Regions from separate parts of the Rossellomorea sp. NRS-1567 genome, predicted to be linked through region 1. Evidence: riboswitches for the same ligand, from Rfam matches in the RefSeq annotation. Region 1 holds a riboswitch; each other region holds the start of a gene.
The links. Region 1 has a riboswitch for S-adenosylmethionine ahead of mtnK (S-methyl-5-thioribose kinase). Riboswitches for the same ligand answer to the same signal wherever they lie in the genome.

Region 1 (5,347 bases):
CAACCTCCTTCCTGTCTGCCCTGTCAAAGAAATATTCCATTCACATTGTAGGTGGTTCTGTTGCACAGAAAACGCAGGATGGGGTGTCCAACACGCTTTTAGTTACGAATTCAAAAGGCGAGTTGGTGAAAAAGTATTCGAAACTTCACTTGTTTAAGCTGATGGATGAACATCATTATTTACTTCCTGGGCATGAAGATGGCATCTTCACCCTTCAAGACACAGAGATGGCGGGTTTGATTTGTTACGACATCCGTTTCCCGGAATGGTTCAGAAAACAAGTTCTACTAGGTGCCAAGGTTGTTTATGTCGTAGCAGAATGGCCGGCAGCACGAATTGATCACTGGCAGACCCTCTTAAGGGCAAGAGCGATTGAAAATCAATGCTTCGTGATCGCCTGCAACCGGGTGGGAAGCGACCCGAACAATGAATTTGGGGGTTGCTCCCTCATCATCGATCCCTGGGGAGAAATTCTTTCAAAGGGATCACAAACGGAAGAATTGGTTTCAGCTGAAATCAATTTACAGGAAGTAGATCGAGTCCGAAAACAGATTCCGATATTCCAGGATCGAAGACCGGATTTTTATTAGAAAGGTTATTTTTTCAAAAAAACGTTGACATGGAAAATACTTCGATGGTACTATTCAAATCAAATGAAACATTCTGAAAGTTTAATTAAATAGTTTACGCAACTCTTATCAAGAGCTGGCTGAGGGATTTGGCCCTATGAAGCCCAGCAACCGACCATAACACCGTTGTAAAACGGGGCGCAGCATGCGCCGGATTGAATGATCCAGTAAGGCACGGTGCTAATTCCAACAGAAAGATAGTCTTTCTGAGAGATAAGAGGCGACGAAGATACCTTCTTCAAGCCTCTTTCGAACATGGAAAGAGGCTTTTCTTATGCCAAGGAAAAGCCTCCACAACACAGTCTCAATGTGACTGTACTATAAGGAGGAACGACAATGGCGATTACGAAACTCAATACATATCAACCCCTTACTGAACAGTCGGCAACTGCGCTGGCGATTGGCTTAAGGATTTTTGCAGACGGCACTCTCTTAACGTGTGAAGAAATTGGAAACGGGAATTTAAATCTGGTCTTTCGTGTATTAGAACGGGAAACAGGTAAAGGAATCATCATCAAACAAGCCCTTCCATATGCAAAACTTGTAGGCGAAAGCTGGCCGTTGACAATCGAACGGGCAAGAATAGAAGCGAGTGCCCTTAAGCTTCAGCGATTATTTGTAGGGGATCTCGTTCCTGAAGTGTACTACTCTGATCCGACACTTGCGATTACAGTCATGGAAGATTTGAGCGCACTGACCATTGCCCGGGCTGGCCTTATCAAAGGGGAAAAGTATCCCCGGCTCTCCCATGACGTTGGAACATTTTTAGCTAATACCTTATATTTCACTTCTGATTATGCCCTTCATCCTTTTAAGAAAAAGGAATACGTGAAAGAATTTTCAAATCCTGAGCTGTGCAAAATCACAGAGGACCTTGTATTCACGGATCCATTCTTCAATAGTGAAACCAATGAATTTGAAGAAGAGCTTTCCCGGGACGTCCAACATTTATGGGATGATTTCACCTTGAAACTCGAAGTGGCCAAATTGAAAAAGAGCTTTCTTACTGAAGGAGAGGCCCTTCTTCATGGAGACCTTCATACGGGAAGCATCTTTGTAGATCAGAATCAAACTAAAGTGATTGATCCCGAGTTTGCCTTTTATGGACCGATTGGCTTTGATATCGGGCAGTTCATTGCCAACCTTATTTTCCAGGCCGTTTCAAAAACTGATGAGGAGGAAACGATTCTCTATCACATCGAGAATACGTGGAACGTCTTCTCCACTGCGTTCTCCCGCCATTGGAAAGAAAGCGGAGACGTCTACACGAAAGTGAATGGCTACCTTGAATATGTATTGGAGAAGAGCTTCCAGGACAGCATCGGCTTTGCAGGATGTGAATGCATCAGAAGAACGATTGGCCTCGCTCATGTTGAAGATTTGGATGCTATCCCGGATAAAGAACGAAGATTACAGGCAAAACGGACCTGCTTGAGACTCGGTAAGGAACTGATTATAAAACGAAAACAGATCCATTCGATCGAAGAGCTCCTATCCGTAATAAAGTTCCATTTTGAATAACCAAAGGGAGATTATCATGACACAAACATTGACCGTTCCAACTTCACTAGAGTGGCATGAAGATTATTTACTGATTCTTAATCAACAAAAATTGCCTAACATAGTGGAATACATTAAACTGACGACCATTGAAGAGTATTATGATGCGATTATCACACTAAAAGTGAGAGGTGCACCTGCCATTGGTCTCACGGCTGCTTACGGTTTAGCCCAATCTGCATGTCAGTATGAAGTGAAAACGTTAGAGGAATTCATCGATCTGTTTCAACGTGAGAAAAAACACCTCGCCGCTTCACGCCCTACAGCAGTCAACCTGGTTTGGGCTTTGAACCGGTTGGAAAAGGTATTAGAGAAAGTTTCTTCTGTTAATGAAGCGAAAACCAATCTACTCCATGCTGCTATCCAGCTTCATGCAGAAGACGAAGCAGTGTGCCGTCTTATAGGGGAAAATGGATTGAGTGTATTGAAGGATAAACAAATCGTAATGACCATCTGTAATGCCGGGTCCATTGCAACGAGTAAATACGGTACTGCATTGGCCCCTTTTCATTTAGGAAGAGAAAAAGGAAAAGCATTTCAGGTATATGCATGTGAGACACGGCCCGTTCTGCAGGGAGCCCGCCTGACCGCTTGGGAGTTACAGCAATCAGGAGTAGATGTCACCCTCATCACAGATAGCATGGCTGCCCATACAATGAAGGAAAAAGGTGTAGAGGCCGTCATTGTCGGGGCTGACCGGATTTCTGCCAACGGGGATACGGCAAATAAAATCGGAACGTCCATGCTTGCCATTTTGTGTAAACATTTCAATATACCCTTTTATGTCGCTGCTCCTTCTTCTACTTTCGATCTATCCAGCATAGACGGAAACGATATTCCCATAGAAGAGCGTAACCGGGAAGAGATCACAACGATCGACGGGACGTTGATCGCTCCAGAGAACGTTCATGTTTATAATCCTGCATTCGATGTTACACCTCATGAACTGATTACCGGCATCATCACGGAAAAAGGTGTCCTGTACCCTCGCTTCGAGGAAAGTATCCAACAAACCATAGGTATTGAACAATAGCGAAAAGAAGAGCTTCCTCCTGCTCTTCTTTTGGCTTTCACATTATTCCACTAATAACTTTGTCGACGCCCACATTTCCCTCGGATTCACTTCATAAATGCTATTTTCCCGGTACATAAACTGATGAATGATAAATTCTCTTCTTAAGGTTGCAAAGTCTTCATGAAATTGCTGAATATATTCGTTCAAATCTTTTTCCTTATATTTTTCTTCCACTTTTAATCCTTCCACCATATGCTCGAGGATGAATAATTTCTTTTTCTGTTGCGAAGGAATATTTTTAATTCGCCCATTTTTCTCCAGAAAATTATTCATCACCTTCTGCTTTTCTTTCATTCGTTTTTCTGTCATCACACTGTCCCCTTTCTCTTCATGAGCGAACTGATGAAGAACACTCCCATGATGACTCAGTACTTTTTTATTCAAATAGTAGTAAACCGTGTTCTTCTCTCTTCGTGAATAAACAAGATTGCACTCTTTGAGTTTCGTTAGATGATGGGATATTGTCGGGGCGGTGAGTCCAAGTTTTCCCGCAATGGCTCCTACATGCAAGCTTTCTGATGCCAGTAAATAGACAATCTTGATCCTGGTCGGGTCCCCCATCGTTTTATGAAAAGCTACCTGCTTACTTAATTGCAACAGGTCTCCCCCTTTATATTTAGATTAGTATCTAATTAGATACTAATCTAAATAGTGGAAAAAATCAATCACTAATAAAAAAACAGGCCTTCTCCCTATGGAAAATGCCTGTAATTGAATCTATTTTTCTAACAACAGTAAGGTTTCTTTCTTATCCACCTGCTTACCGGCATAGCCTGTAAGTGTGTTATTCTTTCCGATGACACGGTGACATGGGATGATGATGGGGAATCGATTGGCCTTATTCGCTTGTCCCACTGCCCTTACAGCTTTAGGTCTTTGAATCGCTAGGGCTACATCCTGGTAAGACCAGGTTTCACCAAATGGAATCTCCTGCAGGATGTTCCATACTTCTTTCTGAAAAGCTGTTCCTTCTATCTTTAAAGGAAGATCAAATTCTCTTCTCTCTCCTTTAAAGAATTGACTGATTTGTTCTTGTGCAACCTTTAATATCGGATGATCCGTGTCAGAATCCGCTTTCCCTTCATCTTCTACAAATTGTACCGAAATAAGATGGCTCTGATCTGCTTGAAGCTCTAATTTCCCAATCGGGCTCTCCATCACAATAGCATGAAATGACATGTTGCAGGACTCCTTTAAGATTTAGGTAGATAAATGTGGAAGATCGTCCCTTCCCCGACGATACTCTCAACCTGAACGATTCCTTTATGCTCTTTAATAATTTTAAAGCTTACCATCAGTCCAAGTCCAGTTCCCCGTTCCTTCGTTGTGTAAAAAGGTTCACCAAGCTTTTTAATCTTATCCTTTGATATCCCGCCACCCTGGTCTTTTATGCGAATGTGAATCATTTCATCATCCGTCTCTTGGATCCGGATGGAAATGAACCCACCGTCCGTCATGACTTCAATCGCATTCTTGATGACATTAATGAATACCTGCTTTAACTGATTGGGCTCTGCGATGATGGTCGGGAGGTCCGTTTGGTAACTCTCCTCGTACTGAACGTTATGCATGACTGCCTGAGCACTTAATAGTTCAACGGTATCTTTCATGATCCTGATTAAATTCGTTTCTTGATATTGAATTGCCTGTGGCTTTGCTAATACCAGAAACTCAGTAATGATGGATTCAATTCTCTGAAACTCAGAAGTAATCACATTAAAGTACATTTCATGATCTCGACCCACACTATTTTCCAACAATTGAATAAAGCCTTTAAGGGCGGTCATCGGATTTCTGATTTCATGGGCAATCCCTGCAGCAAGCTCCCCAACCACACTCAATGTATCTGACTTTCTCAATTGCTCCTGCATTTCAATTTGTTCTGTAATGTCACGAATGATCGTTAAATTTAAATTAGAGAGCAAATTGTACTTGGATGACAGCTCAATGTATTGGACCTTATCCCTATGAGAAGTCAATGTTTTTAAAAATGTCGCCTGCCCGTCTTCTTTCAATTGTTGTAAGTATTCATCATATGATTCTTCACCGGGTTCTATATTCAATATTTCACGTACATCTTTAC
Region 2 (5,347 bases), on a different contig from region 1:
CGATAATGGCGACATCCGGCGTTAATTCGAAGTCAGCAACTGGATATTTCACGTTTGTGGTTTCATCGGCTAGAACAGAAAGGTTGGATACTTCCGAACCACTTCCGCTTGTCGTCGGAATACCGGCGAATTTCGCTTTATTGCGAAGACGCGGCAGCTCGAATGGCTTAATTGCATCTTCAAAAGCAAGGTCCGGGTGCTCATAATAGAGCCAAATCGCTTTGGCAGAATCCATCGCCGATCCTCCGCCGATGCCGATTATCCAATCCGGCTGGAACTCCTCCAGGTCTTTTGCTCCCTTTTTGACCATTTCAAAGGTCGGCTCTGTATTGAAGCCTTCCAGTACTTTTGTTTCTATATTGGCAGCTGCCAGGTGTTCCTGTACCTTGGTGAGGTTTCCGTTACGTTTAACAGAACCTCCTCCAATAACGAGTGCGGCTTTTTTACCTTCAAAAGACCGTAACACTTCAAGTGCATTCTCTTCGAAATAAATATCGCGTGGAATTGTAAAACGACTCATAGTAAAAATAGCCTCCTAAAGTTTCATTAATTGATTATCGTTTTTAGTGAAAAAATTACCCTTACCGTTCATCGGAGGGCAATGGAATGTAATATTCCCATTTCATGAATGTATAAAACATCATCGATTGCTCGCAAAGCATCTGGAAAGTTTAATAAAGGAGTTGTGGGAAGACAGAATTCACATACAATGAAAGGTGAAAATCACCATGTTACTTGCCCCAAACTTAAGATCTCTCCATACTTCATAAGGATGGTACTCAACTATAAGTCTCTTTATCAACCATTGCTCTTTTTTAGGTTGGGCAGAATAATGGAAATATTTGCTTCTATTAAATTAGTGAATTGAAACGAAAAGAATTTATTAGACCAGTTGAAGACTGGTTAAAGTGACCCTAGTTGATTAGTCCTCAGTCATACAATTTATTCAAAAACAGGATTGACAAACCAATTAGATTCCTTTACCATAACCCTAATGCTTAAACGCATTATAACTTTAACTTAATAAAGCAATATCTTCTTATCCAGAGAGGTGGAGGGACTGGCCCTGCGATACCTCGGCAACGGGTTCTTATGAATACCGTGCCAATTCCATCAAGTCATATGACTTGAAAGATGAGAAGAGTGGACATATACATATTTGTGCCTCTCTTCTTATGAAGGGAGGCACTTTTTATTTTCAGCCATGTCCTTCAAACACAGGCTTCAAGAAGAATACATAGCGAAAGGAGCAAGTCCTGTATGATCAGAGTTCAGAATGTTACGAAAGTATTCGAGACGAAGGATGGCCCATTCACCGCTTTGAAGAATGTTTCCTTCGAAGTGAAGAGGGGAGAGATTTATGGTGTGATCGGATTCAGCGGAGCGGGAAAAAGCACGCTTGTCCGCTGTCTCAACTTTTTAGAGAAACCATCATCGGGTGATATTTTCATAGAGGGGCGCAGCCTGAAAGATCAGTCGGCAATCGATCTGAGGAAAGAGCGGCACCGCATCGGGATGATTTTTCAGCATTTCAATCTGTTTCAATCCCGGACGGTGGCAGGGAATATCGCCTATCCTCTGAAACTTGCAAAATGGCCAAAAGAAAAGATCAGCGAGAGAGTAAAGGAGCTGCTCGTGTTTGTCGGACTTGAAGATAAAGCGAAGCATTATCCGGATCAACTGTCAGGAGGGCAGAAGCAAAGGGTGGGGATAGCAAGAGCCCTGGCGACATCGCCTTCGATTCTGCTTTGCGATGAAGCAACATCCGCACTTGATCCTCAGACGACGGAATCGATTCTGAACTTATTAAAGAGAATCAACGCTGAGTATGGCATTACGATTGTGATGATCACTCACGAAATGGGGGTCATCCGGGAAATCTGTGATAAGGTCGCTGTCATGGAAAATGGAGAAATCGTTGAAGAGGGAAGCGTCTTCGATATCTTCTCCAACCCGCAGACCCCGACGACGAAAAATTTTGTGAAGAGTGTCATGAATGATCAGCTGCCGGCATCGGTTCTCGACAAATTGAATGACAGCAAAGAAGGGCGCATCTGCCGCCTCATTTTCAAGGGGGATTCGACGGGCACGCCGATCCTTTCCGAAACGGCAAAGAAATTCGATGCCCACATCAATGTGTTATTCGGCCAGATCACGGAACTCCAGGGTAAGCCGTTCGGGAATCTCATCGTACAGATTATTGGCAGCAAGAATGAAACGGAAGAGATCTTGGATTATTGGAAGAACAGATTATTCGTAAGCGAGGTGGAGAAGCGTGCAAGTTAACTGGGAATTATTCTGGCCAAAGATTATAGAAGCGACATGGGATACCTTGGCGATGGTGTCATTCTCCCTCCTGTTTGCAACGTTGATTGGGCTTCCCCTCGGCATCATCGTCGTGGTTACGCGGAAGGGGCACTTACTTGAAAATAAAATCGTCTTTTCCACATTGAGCAGCATCGTCAACGTATTCCGTTCGATCCCGTTCATCATCTTGATGGTGGCCATCATCCCCTTTACAAGATTGGTAGTGGGCACATCGATCGGAACGGCGGCAGCGGTCGTGCCGCTTGTCGTATTTGCGGCACCGTATATTGCAAGACTGATAGAGAGCTCGCTCCTTGAAGTGGAACCGGGTGTCATTGAAGCGGCGGATTCCATGGGGGCCGGGCCGTGGCAGATCATCTTCGGGATACTCATTCCGGAAGCATTGAGTACATTGGTCCTGAATATTACGATTGCGACCATCGGCCTTGTCGGTGCATCGGCCATGGCCGGGGCAGTCGGAGGCGGTGGCCTCGGGGATCTGGCCATTGCTTACGGATATCAGCGATTTGAAACATCCGTCATGATCGTGACTGTCATCATTTTAATCGTGATGGTGCAGGGACTGCAGACAGCAGGGAATACATTATCAAAAATCATTAGGAGACGTTAGGAGAGAGGAATATGAAAAAATCAATCAGCCTGGCAAGTATCGCCATTCTATTAATCACCCTTATCTTGAGCGGCTGCTCGGGAGACAGTGCATCCGGCTCAGGTGAAAAAGAAGTCGTTAAAGTCGGAGTGAATGGATCTGGGGTGCCGATTTGGGAGTATATGAAGGAGAAAGCAGCGAAGGAAGGGATTGAAATCGAGATTGTGGAGTTTGCCGATTACGTGAGACCGAACCAGGCGCTGGCCGATGGGGATATCGACCTGAACGCCTTCCAGACGATTTCGTATTTTGATTCTTTCGTTGAAGAACATAATCTGGATCTTGTACCGATCGGCACGACGATCATCGCGCCGATGGGAATCTATTCGGAAACATATAAATCGGTAGAAGACTTACCGAAAGGCAGTAAAGTAGCCGTTCCTCAAGAGGCGACGAACCTTGGCCGTGCCCTTCTCCTACTGGAGGAAGCAGGTTTGATCGAACTGAAAGAAGGATTTGATCAGTCACAGGGTCTCGAAGCTATAAAAGAAAACCCGAAAAACCTTGAATTCACACCGGTCGTCGCTGCCCAGACACCGAGGGTACTGCCAGATGTTGTGGCATCGATCATCAATAATGGTGTGGCTGTTGAAGCAGGGTTCGTACCGGTTGATGACAGCATCTATATCGAAGGAGCGGAATCCAAGCCGTTCATCAATATCATCGCAGCCCAGGAAAAAGAGAAAGACAATAAGACCTATAAAAAGATTGTGGAGCTCTATCAGGAAGATGACGTAGCAGAACATATCAAGAAAACATACAAAGATTCCCTGATCCCGACATTCGTGCCGGTCAGTGAATTGCATTAGGAGGGAAAAGAGATGAGTCAACCAGCAGCGATTGCCGATCGTAAAAACAACATCCTCTCGGCAGTGGATCAACTGGCTGTGAAACTCGTGTCGACCAGCCATCAGATCCACGACAATCCTGAAATCGGTAACGAAGAGTTCTTTGCTTCAGAGACCTTGACCACCCTCCTTGCATCCAATGGGTTCTCCATTGAACGGGGAGTGGCGGGTCATGAGACTTCCTTTGTGGCACGCAAACATTCAGGGAAAGAAGGGCCGGTCATCGGCTACCTGGCTGAATATGACGCACTGCCTGGACTCGGTCACGCCTGCGGTCACAATATCATCGGGACGGCAAGCTGCGGGGCGGCCATCGCCCTGTCGTCCGTACTCGATGAAACAGGAGGGGAAGTGGTGGTGTTCGGGACTCCTGCCGAGGAAGGCGGTCCGAACGGAAGTGCGAAGGGCAGTTTTGTAAAGGCAGGCTTGTTCGAAGGAGTGGATGCATGCATGATGGTTCATCCGTTCAACAGGACAACGCAGACAGGGAAAACCCTTGCAGTGGACCCCCTTGATTTCGAATTTAAAGGAAGGTCTGCCCATGCGGCAGCTTCCCCTGAAGATGGCATCAATGCCCTCGACGGTGTGATCCAGCTGTTCAACGGCATTAACGCCCTTCGCCAGCACGTGACCGATGATGTACGGATCCACGGCATCATCACCCACGGCGGGGACGCGCCCAACATCGTCCCTGACTATGCAAAAGCCCGCTTCTATATACTCGCTGCAACCAGGGAAGCATGCAATGAAGTCACGAAGAAAGTGAAAGCGATCGCTGAGGGATCGGCACTTGTCACGGGGACGAAACTGAATGTCATCAAAATCCAAAATGAAGTCGATCACTTTCAGCTCAACCGCCATTTCGATAAAGTATTCCAGCGCTCCATCGAGTCACTAGGGGAATACTTCGACGATACGGAACGAAAGGGACTCGGCTCCTCCGATGCCGGAAACGTAAGCCGGGTGGTCCCGACCGTCCACCCCTACATCAAAATCGGCCCCGAAGCCCTCGTCGTCCACACGAACGAATTCAGGGAAGCGGCTAAATCCACCGAGGGGGACCGTGCACTTGTGATTGGGGCAAAGGCACTTGCGCTTACGGGGTATGAACTGCTGACGGATAAGCAGCTTTTAGAGGGAATATGGAAAGAGTTCGGTTCAAGCAAATAAGGATGAAAAGACAGTCAAATTAGGGCTGTCTTTTTTTGTGTGAGAGCTTGCCCTTTATAGGAGAATCGGTAACAGTATAATAAGCGGAGGTTTTCCGCTTATGAATAGAAAATCACCTATTTTTGTATTTTTTGGAATAAATAGGCGTAATATTTCCGTCTATTTCAGTCATTTTTACTATTAAATTACTAATTAAGCGGAATTTTTCCGTCTATTTAACAGAACTTAAAAATCCGGTACATAAGTATCCAAAGCTTGGGTTATAATTTCAAAGATATATATAATGCTTATTCCACAAAAGGGGGATTGCTCAATATTACCATATTTGAAATAATTGGTATTGTAAGAGAGT
Region 3 (5,347 bases), on a different contig from region 1:
GTTTTCAATCTCCTTCAATCCATCAGCATCATGAACAATGCGTTCAGAAGCTTTACAGACAACTGTCTTGTTGGAATCGAAGCGAATGAAACACGTATGAAGGAATATGTGGAAAATAGCGTAGGAATCATCACTGCAGTCAATCCACACTTAGGATATGAAGTTGTGTCCCGGATTGCCAGGGAAGCTATTCTAAAAGGGAAATCTGTGAGGGAGCTTTGTCTGGAATATGATGTTCTGACTGAGGAAGAGCTGGATCTGATCCTGAATCCTTATGAGATGACTAATCCCGGGATTGCGGGTAGTGCGCTTTTTGATCGCTCATAATTTATAAAAACAGAAGTGTCTCAAATGAGGATGTCCAACTGGACCCGCCCATTCGACCATCTGAATAAATTAATAGAAATAGATAAAGACCGTGCCGGAGAAATTGGTGCGGTTTTTTTCATGTGATTGAATGATAATCAGAAACGTTTTTTCAAGATAGCATGTATGTGCATAAGGAATCGGGAAAAAAGTATGGGTTAATAGAACTAGAACTATTTTCGTTTATTGATTGTACCTATACTTAAAATAATCAATATATTAGCCATTTAATGCTAAACGATTTGTGGTAAATCACAATTCATAATAGGTATAAAGTTGTGAGGAAGAGCAGCCTGCAACTAGTGAAAACCCCAATTTTTTTGTGATTATTAATTAGTATAATGTTAGTAGAACCTATATCGATATAAAAAATCTATGACTTGTGCTTGATCACTTGTGCTTGATCTGAAGGCTATTAACTACGTCATCCGGGAGGGTAAATAATGAATAGTGGGGCATTTATTAAATACTATCGCATCTTTATGGGGATGACCCAGAAACAAGTTGGGGATGGGATTTGCACCCCCGGTCACATCAGTAAAATCGAAAGCGGGCATTTACATTTGACGAAAGACAAGCTCGCTCTCTTTAATCGAAGACTGGGGATCAATATTGAAGATGAGCTGAAGGCTTTTCATAAATTACAAACAGAGTTGGATCTGTGGCATGATGTGATGATTAAGCAGATTAATGGGAAAGTAGAATTATTGAAAGAAACGATTGAACAAAATCCCCTGGTGAAAATTGAAACCCTGAATGGAACGTATAAGCTTCTCAGGGCAAGATATCATATGTTGAAAGGGAACATGCAAGAGTCAGAATTTCTATTAAATCAATTTTCAAATAAGCGCCTTTCCTTTCATATGAGGGATTATGACTATCATTTGTATTATCATGTGAAAGGGATGTTTGAGCTACTAAAGGGAAATGCGAAAAAGGCAATCGAGTTTTTACAGAAAATCAACGGAGAGGTTTACACCAATTTCGAGTATTATTATCATTTGGCTCTTGCCTATCAGCAAATGGATCAACTTGATCAATCCTTTCATTATAGTGAACGTTCCCTTCATCACTTTAAAGAAACGTTTAATTTCACCAGATGCATTGATGCCGCTACGATTCAGCTGGTGGCAGAAGGGAAACACGGAAGTGAGAGACTGGAAGATTTGGAAGGGAAATATGATGAGCTGATCCAGCATTGTGATAACCTGCATGATCATCGAAGAAAAGCCATTCTTTATATGAACCTAGGGAATGTGCACCGTGACATGATGGACGATAGGAAGGCAAGGGTAGCATTTCAAACAGCTTACGGCTTGCTGAAGCATGAGCCCCCTACATGGGGTTATGGCAATACTATTTTAGGAGGAGCGAGTCCATGGAAAACCCAGATCGTTTAATCTCATCGTTTGATGAAATCCCCTTCAGCGATTATAAAATGCCGATCATCTGTATATATGAGAGTCCTGAAGATTATCAAGGGATGTTTGTAGCAAGACTATTCGACGTGAATCAACCGACTCATTATATTTTGATGAGACCTACATTAGAAGCGGTTAGAATGGAAGTTCCAGACCGGTTCTCGTTGGTTCCAAAAGCCCAGGGTGAAGATTCGAACATAGTTGAAACGTGGATTTAGTGTATAAAAAAGCTTCATTCCTACTGAAAGGAATGAAGCTTTTTTATACATTTTCATTTGCCGAAGGATAGAATTTCCTTTCGATTTTTTTATATTCGTCAAGCTCCTGGGTAAGCCGTGCCAGTTTGTGAACCTCCTGCAAAAGAAAGGTTTTGTCCAATTCGTAAATCACTTCTTTCTCGATATGATCAATGGTATTACAGGCAAATTCCCAAAGGGCTTTGTGCTTAGATGGGTCAATGGACTCTGCAATAAGAGCGAGTACCCGGACGATATCAGTGATGATGAGATGATTGTCTTTGGCATAATGCCTGATATAGCCAAATCCTCGATAGAGATAATAATCAAATGCTTCTGTCTGGAGAATGATTCGAATGCTTCCTTCCTGGTCGATTAAATACGGGGTGAAGGAAAGGTGTTCTTCAACTGTTATCATCAGATCGGCCAATTGATCAATCGTATTGGAGGCTGTTTTGGGATCATCATTCCCAAGCGATTTGATCGCAACTTCAGCAAGCTTATGAATCCCCATCTGCAGGTCTTGAATTTCCGTCTCCTTATGGCCCATTTCGATAAAGTTGAGATAGTGATCAATAGAAATATCCTCGGTTTTCGGTCCCCATATGCTCACCAATTCATTCCCGGCCAAAACATAATCTCCGACTTTATAGTGGAGCTGGATGACAAGCTGATCATCTTTTGCCGATTCAATCATTCCATGAAAATCGATCAGCTGTATATATCCCGACTCTCTTGACTTCACATGAATGATATTCTCCTTATGATGCTCCATCATATCGCCGGTATTGCTGGTTCGATGGGCTTCTAAGTCATGTTTCAGCGTTTGATTGATCATTACTTCAGAAACCTGCTTCATATTGTACGTAATATTGTGTACCTGCATCCAAGTAGACGCATGGTTAATGAAGAAGATAAAGGTTACAGAAGTAAGAAAAGCGAGTCCGATCGTCATGATCGGGGCAGCCACAAACAGTTCTTCCTTTGAATTTCCGATAAAAAGAAAGAGGAGCAGTACATATACAAAGCTGCCATTGAAAATTCCGAGGGCGTGCTGTGTTTGTTTGTCCGAAATGAAATCCAGGAGCATCCTGGGTGAAAATTGACCACTGAACATCGTGAGCACAACAAGCAGTGAATTCAAGGTGAAAGCACTGAGCGTCAGGATGGCCCCGATGAGTGTACTGACAAGCATGCGCGTAACAGATGCATCCATACTTAAGAAGTTAAAGGTATATTGAGAGATGTCAGCATACAGATCTAAATAGAGGGTGAGTGCTACAAGCAGTATGGAAAAACAAATATAAAAGAACGGCATATACCATATGGTCAGCCGAATCTCACGCATTCTCTGCCGTTTGGACATAAGCATATATTTTTTGATGGATAAGGGGAGCATTTTTTTCAGCATAATTGATCCGGTTCCTTTCAAATAAAGGGATATGGAATAGTTTTCCCTGCCAGAACAGGTTAAAACGTCTCTTTGCAAATTAGATTGATAAACTCCCAGACAGGGTGCGAATTTAAGTAAACCGATAGGGAATGATGCGGTCTGTAACATTAGAAAGAATTTTTCAAAAATACTAAAAATAGTATTGACGAAGGAATGAATCCCCTTTATAATCCAATTCATACTCAAATAGAAAGTAATACCAAAACGAAACATTATATCTCTTATCAAGAGCGGCGGAGGGATAGGCCCGATGAAGCCCGGCAACCTGCAGGATCAGACTGTAAAGGTGCCAATTCCTACAGATTCCATGTGGATCTGGAAGATAAGGGGAGGAGCATGATCATTTAGCCCTCTTCTTAAAAGAAGAGGGCTTTTCTGTATCCCTTTTTCTTTTCCGCTCATATCCCTCAAGTGGATCTTCAACTGAAATGAATCATTCTTACGTATAAAGTGAAAAGTCGATAAAAGGAGGCTGAATGATGTCAACGATTAATGTGGCACTTCTAGGGTTCGGAACAGTAGGGCAAGGGGTCTGTGAAGCAATCGATACTCATCAGGACAGATTGAAGGAAGTCCTGGGTAAAGAGGTGAAGGTTAGGGCGATCCTTATTAAAGATCCCACAAAAGAGCGGAGCATTGAACCATCCATCAACGTCACAACGGATTTCCAAGACATCCTGGATATCCCGGACCTGCACGTGATCTTTGAAGCGATCGTGGGGGAAGAGCCGAGCTATACGTATTTAACCGAAGCCATTGAGAAGGGGGTTCATATCGTCACGGCCAATAAAGCGATGTTTGCCAAATATGGTCCTGAGCTATTGGAGAAGGCGAAAAGGAAGGGGATATCGGTCGGATTTGAAGCGACGACAGCCGGGGGAATCCCGGTGATCGGCAGTATCAGGCAGCTTCTGAAGGTGAATGAGATCAGACAAATTCAAGGGATTCTGAATGGGACGTCCAACTTCATTTTATCTCAAATGAGAAAAAGAGGTCTTGCCTTTGATACAGCCTTAAAGATTTCTCAGGAGAAAGGATACGCTGAAGCCGATCCGACAAATGACATCGAAGGCCATGATGCGTTCTATAAATTGCTTATTTTAAGTCAAACAGCCTTTGGCAGACAGCCCGATTGGAAGAATATCCGACGTAAGGGGATATCCCACCTGACTGCAGAGTGGCTCCAGGCAGCGGAATCCTTTCGATTACGGTTTAAGCACATAGGTTCTCTCCGGCGGGATTCAGTCGACCATATTAAAGGTGCAGTAGAGCCCATCCTTGTCCATGACACCCATCCTTTTTACGGTGTGGAGGATGTGGAAAATGCCATATCTCTTAAGGGTAGTCTTGTAGGGAGGATTACCCTGCTTGGTCCGGGAGCTGGAAAATTGCCTACAGGCAGCGCCATGGTAGAGGATTTCCTGTCGTTGATAGAGAGGAAGTATACCGACTCTGCCGTAAGTACCGTGAATACGGAAGAGGTTCTTGTTGAGAGCAGCCACCAATGGGTCTTAAGAATCCGTGAAACTGATGAGTATCAAAACTGGCTTCCATCGTTCATTTTAAAGGATCGTATTCAGCTGGACGATTACTTGTACGTATTTGTTGAAGGCAGGAAAGAGACACTGGAATCGCTTCTTCAGACGCATAACCATATTCAAGCCGTTCCTATTTTAAAAGAAATTCCGTTGGAAAATGAAGTGAAGACTGGAGCTGCTGTTTCTTAGAAGAAATCTTTAAAAAATATGGTCTGATGGAAAGTAGGGGTATCATTGAGTATGATCGTTCAAAAGTTTGGTGGAACCTCTGTTGGTTCTACAGATCGAATCAAACGCATGGTCTTTCATGTCATGAAGGAAAGAGAAAAAGGT
Region 4 (5,347 bases), on a different contig from region 1:
TTAATATCCTATACTTGGGATACCCCAACCAGCCTTTGATTACTCATGGAATTTTTTCATGTGTGACTGGTAAAAAAATTGATGAACTTGATGGTTGTCTGCCAATTTCAAAATTTATCTGCCAAAAATCAATTTTATCTGCCGTTTTTTCATTTTATCTGCCGAAATGAGATTTATATGCCGATATACACAAAACATCTCATTTCACTACAATCCACCATCACTAAAAAGACCAACACCCTAAAAAGTGTTGGTCTCTTCTATCTCTATCTTTCCTTATTCGCTCAACGCTTCCGCTTTTAATGCTTCCGCTTTGTTTGTACGCTCCCAAGGAAGATCAATATCGGTACGGCCAAAGTGTCCGTAAGCAGCTGTCTGCTTGTAGATCGGACGACGAAGGTCCAGCATTTTGATGATTCCTGCAGGACGCAGATCAAAGTTATTGCGAACAACGTCAATGAGTACGTCTTCTGAAACTTTACCTGTTCCAAATGTATCAACTGAGATGGATACCGGTTGAGCAACACCGATTGCATACGCTAATTGAACTTCACATTTTTCAGCAAGTCCTGCTGCCACAATGTTCTTCGCTACATAACGTGCTGCATAGGCTGCAGAACGGTCCACTTTCGTTGCATCCTTACCAGAGAATGCACCGCCACCGTGACGAGCGTATCCGCCATATGTGTCAACGATGATTTTGCGTCCTGTTAACCCTGCATCACCTTGTGGTCCACCGATAACGAAACGACCAGTCGGGTTGATGAAGTATTTAGTCTCTCCATCGATCAGTTCTTTCGGTACAACAGGATCGATGACATATTCTTTTAAGTTACGTTGGATTTGCTCAAGCGTCACTTCAGGGTGATGCTGAGTCGAGATAACGATCGTGTCGATACGAACCGGCTTATCGTTTTCATCATATTCAACGGTTACTTGAGTTTTTCCATCCGGACGCAAGTAAGGAAGGATTTCTTCTTTACGAACTTCAGTCAGACGACGGGAAATTTTGTGGGCAAGGGAAATCGGAAGAGGCATAAGCTCTTTCGTTTCATTACAAGCGAATCCAAACATCAACCCCTGGTCACCTGCACCGATTGCATCGATTTCTTCATCCGTCATTTGACCTTCACGAGCTTCAAGTGCCTGATCTACACCTTGAGCGATATCAGCAGATTGCTCATCGATGGATGTTAATACAGCACATGTCTCGGCATCAAAGCCATATTTTGCACGAGTGTAGCCAATTTCACGGATCGTTTCACGAACGATTTTTGGAATATCGACATACGTACTCGTTGTAATTTCACCTGCAACAAGAACAAGACCCGTCGTAACAGACGTTTCACATGCTACACGAGCATTCGGATCATTTGTAAGAATTGCATCAAGAATTGAATCAGAGATTTGGTCACAAATTTTATCTGGATGTCCTTCGGTTACGGACTCAGATGTAAACAGACGACGTTTAGTTGACATCAAGGTTCCTCCTTAAGCATAATTGTTAGACTTTAATCTAACAAAACATTAAACAGATACGGTACTCATTTCCCTAAGTAGTATGAAGTAAACATGAATTTTTTATAAGAAAATCATGAATTATGTGCATTTGATCCACTATAAACAGAAAAAACCCTTCCTCGAAAAAAGCATTAGAGGAAAGGTTTCAGATCATAGCCGCGCCTTTTCTCTCTTATCGTTCAAGGTTCTTAGACCTTGCCTCAGTTTAGCACCTTCGCTTAATCAGATCATTTCAAACAGAAAGGATCCATTCACTATATAGCAGGTTGCTGGGTTTCATAGGGTCTGCTCCCTCCACCAGCTCAGGATAAGAGTATCCGTTCAAGGAACTATGATAACGTTTCGTACAAAGGGTGTCAACTTTTTTTCGAGTGACATGTTTAACCATTTAAGCTTACTCTTTTCATGATTCCAACCTATCTTGCCCTCATAAAATAACCTAATTAGGCAATGAGGCTAAACATTATGATAATTCCTTCATATATATAAGAAGATACAAGCTATATTCGGACAAAAAATGTGACAATATGAAGACACATTATAAAAATGAATAAATAGTATAGACTAATGGTTCAATTGTGTTATACTATTTTTGTGAAGTAAACGAGATCATTAAATTTATATAAAGGAAGGGTTCTAATGAATTCAGTGAGCATGTCTAATGAATTAACAGAATTACTTAACGGTCAAAACATTCAGGAACAATTATCTGTTTCCCAATTAGTTGAAAAAGTCCTTCAACGAAATGAAGGCGTTTTAACATCATCAGGTGCAGTCAGAGCAGAAACTGGTAAATACACAGGACGCTCTCCTAAGGATAAATTCATTGTAGAAGAACCATCCACGAAGGATAAGATTGAGTGGGGTTCTGTCAATCAACCAATCTCTTCAGAATCATTCGATAAACTATATACAAAAGTATTAGATTACTTAAAAGAAAAAGAAGAAGTATTTTCATTCAAAGGGTTCGCAGGTGCTGACCCAAAACATAGACTACCGATTCAAGTGATCAACGAATTCGCTTGGCATAATCTTTTCGCTCATCAATTATTCATTCGCCCTTCTGAAGAAGAGTTAAAGGGTCATCAATCCGAATTCACCGTCGTTTCTGCCCCGAACTTCAAGGCAGATCCAGCAGAAGATGGAACTCACTCTGAAACATTTATCATTGTATCATTTGAAAGAAGAATTGTCTTAATTGGCGGAACTGAGTATGCAGGAGAAATGAAGAAATCGATCTTCTCTGTCATGAACTATGTGCTTCCAGAATCCGATATCCTTTCCATGCACTGTTCTTCAAATGTCGGACGCGAAGGAGATGTGGCATTGTTCTTCGGTTTATCCGGTACAGGAAAAACGACATTGTCCGCAGATCCGAACCGTCGTCTAATCGGCGATGATGAGCACGGATGGTCCCCGAACGGTGTATTCAATATTGAAGGCGGCTGTTACGCTAAGTGTATTGGTCTGACACGTGAAAAGGAGCCACAGATCTTTGATGCGATCCGTTTCGGTTCTGTCCTTGAAAATGTGGTTCTCGATGACAATTCCCGCATCGCTGATTATGAGGATAACACATTAACAGAAAATACTCGTGCTGCGTACCCTCTTCAAGCGATGGAAAACATCGTTGAACCAAGTGTTGCAGGACATCCAAATACCATTGTATTCTTAACCGCAGATGCATTCGGGGTATTGCCTCCAATCAGCAAACTGACGAAAGAACAAGCAATGTACCACTTCTTGAGCGGCTATACATCGAAGCTTGCAGGTACTGAGCGCGGAATCACTTCACCACAGGCCACATTCTCGACGTGCTTTGGCTCACCATTCCTGCCACTCCCTGCCACTCGTTATGCCGAGATGCTTGGGAAGAAAATCGATGAGCACAATGCACAAGTATTCTTAGTGAACACTGGTTGGACCGGTGGAGAATACGGTGTTGGTAACCGCATGAAATTATCGTACACTCGTGCTATGATTCAAGCAGCTCTTGAAGGGGAACTGACTCACGTTGAAACAGAAACGGACGACATCTTTGGTCTGAACATCCCTGTTCACGTTCCTGGTGTTCCTGACGAAGTGCTTCAACCAAAGAGAACCTGGTCCAATGAAGCAGCCTATGAAGTGAAGGCAAAAGAACTTGCCCACAAATTCAACGAAAACTTCAAGAAATTCTCAAACGTACCATCTGAAATCGAACTTAAAGGCGGCCCAGCCGTTAAATAGTCTATATAACAAAGGTCCGTCCCTCGAATCGAGGGACGGACCTTTGACATTATAAAGGGGTTATAGCCCTTTCTTTCGCCCGGTGATTCTGTTAAATAAGAATACAACAATGGCAATAACAAGTAATACATGGATGATGGCCCCTCCGATTTTAAAAATCAATCCAAGTAACCAAAGGACTAAAAGAATTCCAATAATGGTCCAAAGCATAAGTTTCCCTCCTAATAACTGTGTTTGATGCTAAGATTCCCTATTTTAATGAATTTAAAACCACGCATGGTATTTCACAAAAAAAAGTGTAGCTATTCATAATTTCTGTTAGTCCCACTGAATTTATACAAGTTACATCACTTGTACCATCTATTATTGAAATTCCTCTAAAAATAATACTTTACTAAATATTTCTAATTTTGGTATGATAATGATTATTTACAGGAGGGGAACATGATGATCAGACAGCTTACAGAACAGGATCATGATATTTGCCAGCAACTCATTCATCAGCAGCCGGCTGAGAATTTGTTTATTATCGGGGACATCGAAGCCTTCGGGTATGAACAGGAATTCCAGAAAATCTGGGGCGACTTTGACGCGGAAGGAAATTTGAGGGGAATCCTCCTTAAGTACAGAGAAAACTTCATCCCTTTTTCCATGGGTGAATTTGATGCAGAAGGGTTTGCCGGAATCATCAATGGGACCGAAGACTACAGCATCGTTTCTGGTTTAAAAAGGATTGTGAAACAAGTCGAACCCTTTTTATCCAGAGAAATTAAATCCAAAAGACATATGTACTATGCGAAATGTGACAACACGGAAGCAATGGATCGACAAGACCTGCCTCATGTAAAACAGGCTACCCTCACTGATTTACCTAAACTTGTGGACCTGTTGAACAGCATCCCTGAATTCAGTGGTGGCGATTTTTCTGTAGAAAAGAGAAAACATAGCATGGAAGCAGGAGTGTCGAGAAGCTATTACGTAGAGGAAGACGGAAAATTTGTTTCTTCTTCTTCCACAACCGCGGAAAACAGTATGTCTGCGATGATTGTCGCTGTCTGCACACACCCTGAGTATAAGAAAAAAGGATATGCGACCGAGTGCATGACGAAGCTTTGTCGTGATGTTTTAGAAGAAGGAAAAGAGTTATGCCTTTTCTATGATAATCCTGAAGCAGGAAAAATTTATAAGCGAATCGGATTCAAGGATATTGGCTATTGGTCTATGTATAAATTTTAGTCATAAAAAAGTTGACTCCCAACAAAGAGTCAACTTTTTTCATTATGCTGCTACTTTCCGATTCCCAATCAATCTGGCTTGAACCAGTCGTTGTCTTACAGTGATTCCAATCCAGCTTGCAAGGAATGCTTTGATCAGTCCAACTACGATAAATGGATATACTCCTGCTGCCATTGCCTGATTCCAGCTAAGTTCGGCTACAAATTTAAGTTGAATGGTACCCAGGATCAACGTAATGATCATTCCGACTGTATTGGCAATCATCGCCATTGGAATGGTAAATTTGGTTTTTTCAAGAATGTAGCCTGTAAAGAAAGCCGCTACGATAAAGCCGAAGATATAGCCTCCCGTAGGACCGACC

Region 2: linked by a shared signal. The riboswitch ahead of ACIFOD_RS06265 (methionine ABC transporter ATP-binding protein) and the one ahead of mtnK (S-methyl-5-thioribose kinase) in region 1 are both predicted to bind S-adenosylmethionine.
Region 3: linked by a shared signal. The riboswitch ahead of ACIFOD_RS08975 (homoserine dehydrogenase) and the one ahead of mtnK (S-methyl-5-thioribose kinase) in region 1 are both predicted to bind S-adenosylmethionine.
Region 4: linked by a shared signal. The riboswitch ahead of metK (methionine adenosyltransferase) and the one ahead of mtnK (S-methyl-5-thioribose kinase) in region 1 are both predicted to bind S-adenosylmethionine.

The regions. Positions count from the first base shown of each region.
Region 1 covers NZ_JBITPL010000002.1:122,350-127,696, forward strand. The annotation lists gene ACIFOD_RS02290 (carbon-nitrogen family hydrolase) at 1-590, shown strand, start outside; SAM riboswitch class I at 693-849, shown strand; gene mtnK (S-methyl-5-thioribose kinase) at 966-2,150, shown strand; gene mtnA (S-methyl-5-thioribose-1-phosphate isomerase) at 2,167-3,222, shown strand; gene ACIFOD_RS02305 (metalloregulator ArsR/SmtB family transcription factor) at 3,265-3,861, opposite strand; gene ACIFOD_RS02310 (methylated-DNA--[protein]-cysteine S-methyltransferase) at 3,982-4,443, opposite strand; gene ACIFOD_RS02315 (PAS domain S-box protein) at 4,458-5,347, opposite strand, start outside.
Region 2 covers NZ_JBITPL010000010.1:116,862-122,208, reverse strand. The annotation lists gene ACIFOD_RS06270 (iron-containing alcohol dehydrogenase) at 1-520, opposite strand, end outside; SAM riboswitch class I at 1,037-1,141, shown strand; gene ACIFOD_RS06265 (methionine ABC transporter ATP-binding protein) at 1,261-2,286, shown strand; gene ACIFOD_RS06260 (methionine ABC transporter permease) at 2,276-2,938, shown strand; gene ACIFOD_RS06255 (MetQ/NlpA family ABC transporter substrate-binding protein) at 2,950-3,786, shown strand; gene ACIFOD_RS06250 (M20 family metallopeptidase) at 3,799-4,995, shown strand.
Region 3 covers NZ_JBITPL010000014.1:215,694-221,040, forward strand. The annotation lists gene aspA (aspartate ammonia-lyase) at 1-327, shown strand, start outside; gene ACIFOD_RS08960 (helix-turn-helix domain-containing protein) at 810-1,766, shown strand; gene ACIFOD_RS08965 (hypothetical protein) at 1,745-2,005, shown strand; gene ACIFOD_RS08970 (DUF2254 domain-containing protein) at 2,049-3,389, opposite strand; SAM riboswitch class I at 3,695-3,805, shown strand; gene ACIFOD_RS08975 (homoserine dehydrogenase) at 3,956-5,203, shown strand; gene ACIFOD_RS08980 (aspartate kinase) at 5,255-5,347, shown strand, end outside.
Region 4 covers NZ_JBITPL010000011.1:42,831-48,177, reverse strand. The annotation lists gene ACIFOD_RS07225 (gamma carbonic anhydrase) at 1-4, shown strand, start outside; gene metK (methionine adenosyltransferase) at 277-1,479, opposite strand; SAM riboswitch class I at 1,691-1,835, opposite strand; gene pckA (phosphoenolpyruvate carboxykinase (ATP)) at 2,161-3,750, shown strand; gene ACIFOD_RS07210 (lmo0937 family membrane protein) at 3,811-3,960, opposite strand; gene ACIFOD_RS07205 (GNAT family N-acetyltransferase) at 4,198-4,986, shown strand; gene ACIFOD_RS07200 (biotin transporter BioY) at 5,029-5,347, opposite strand, start outside.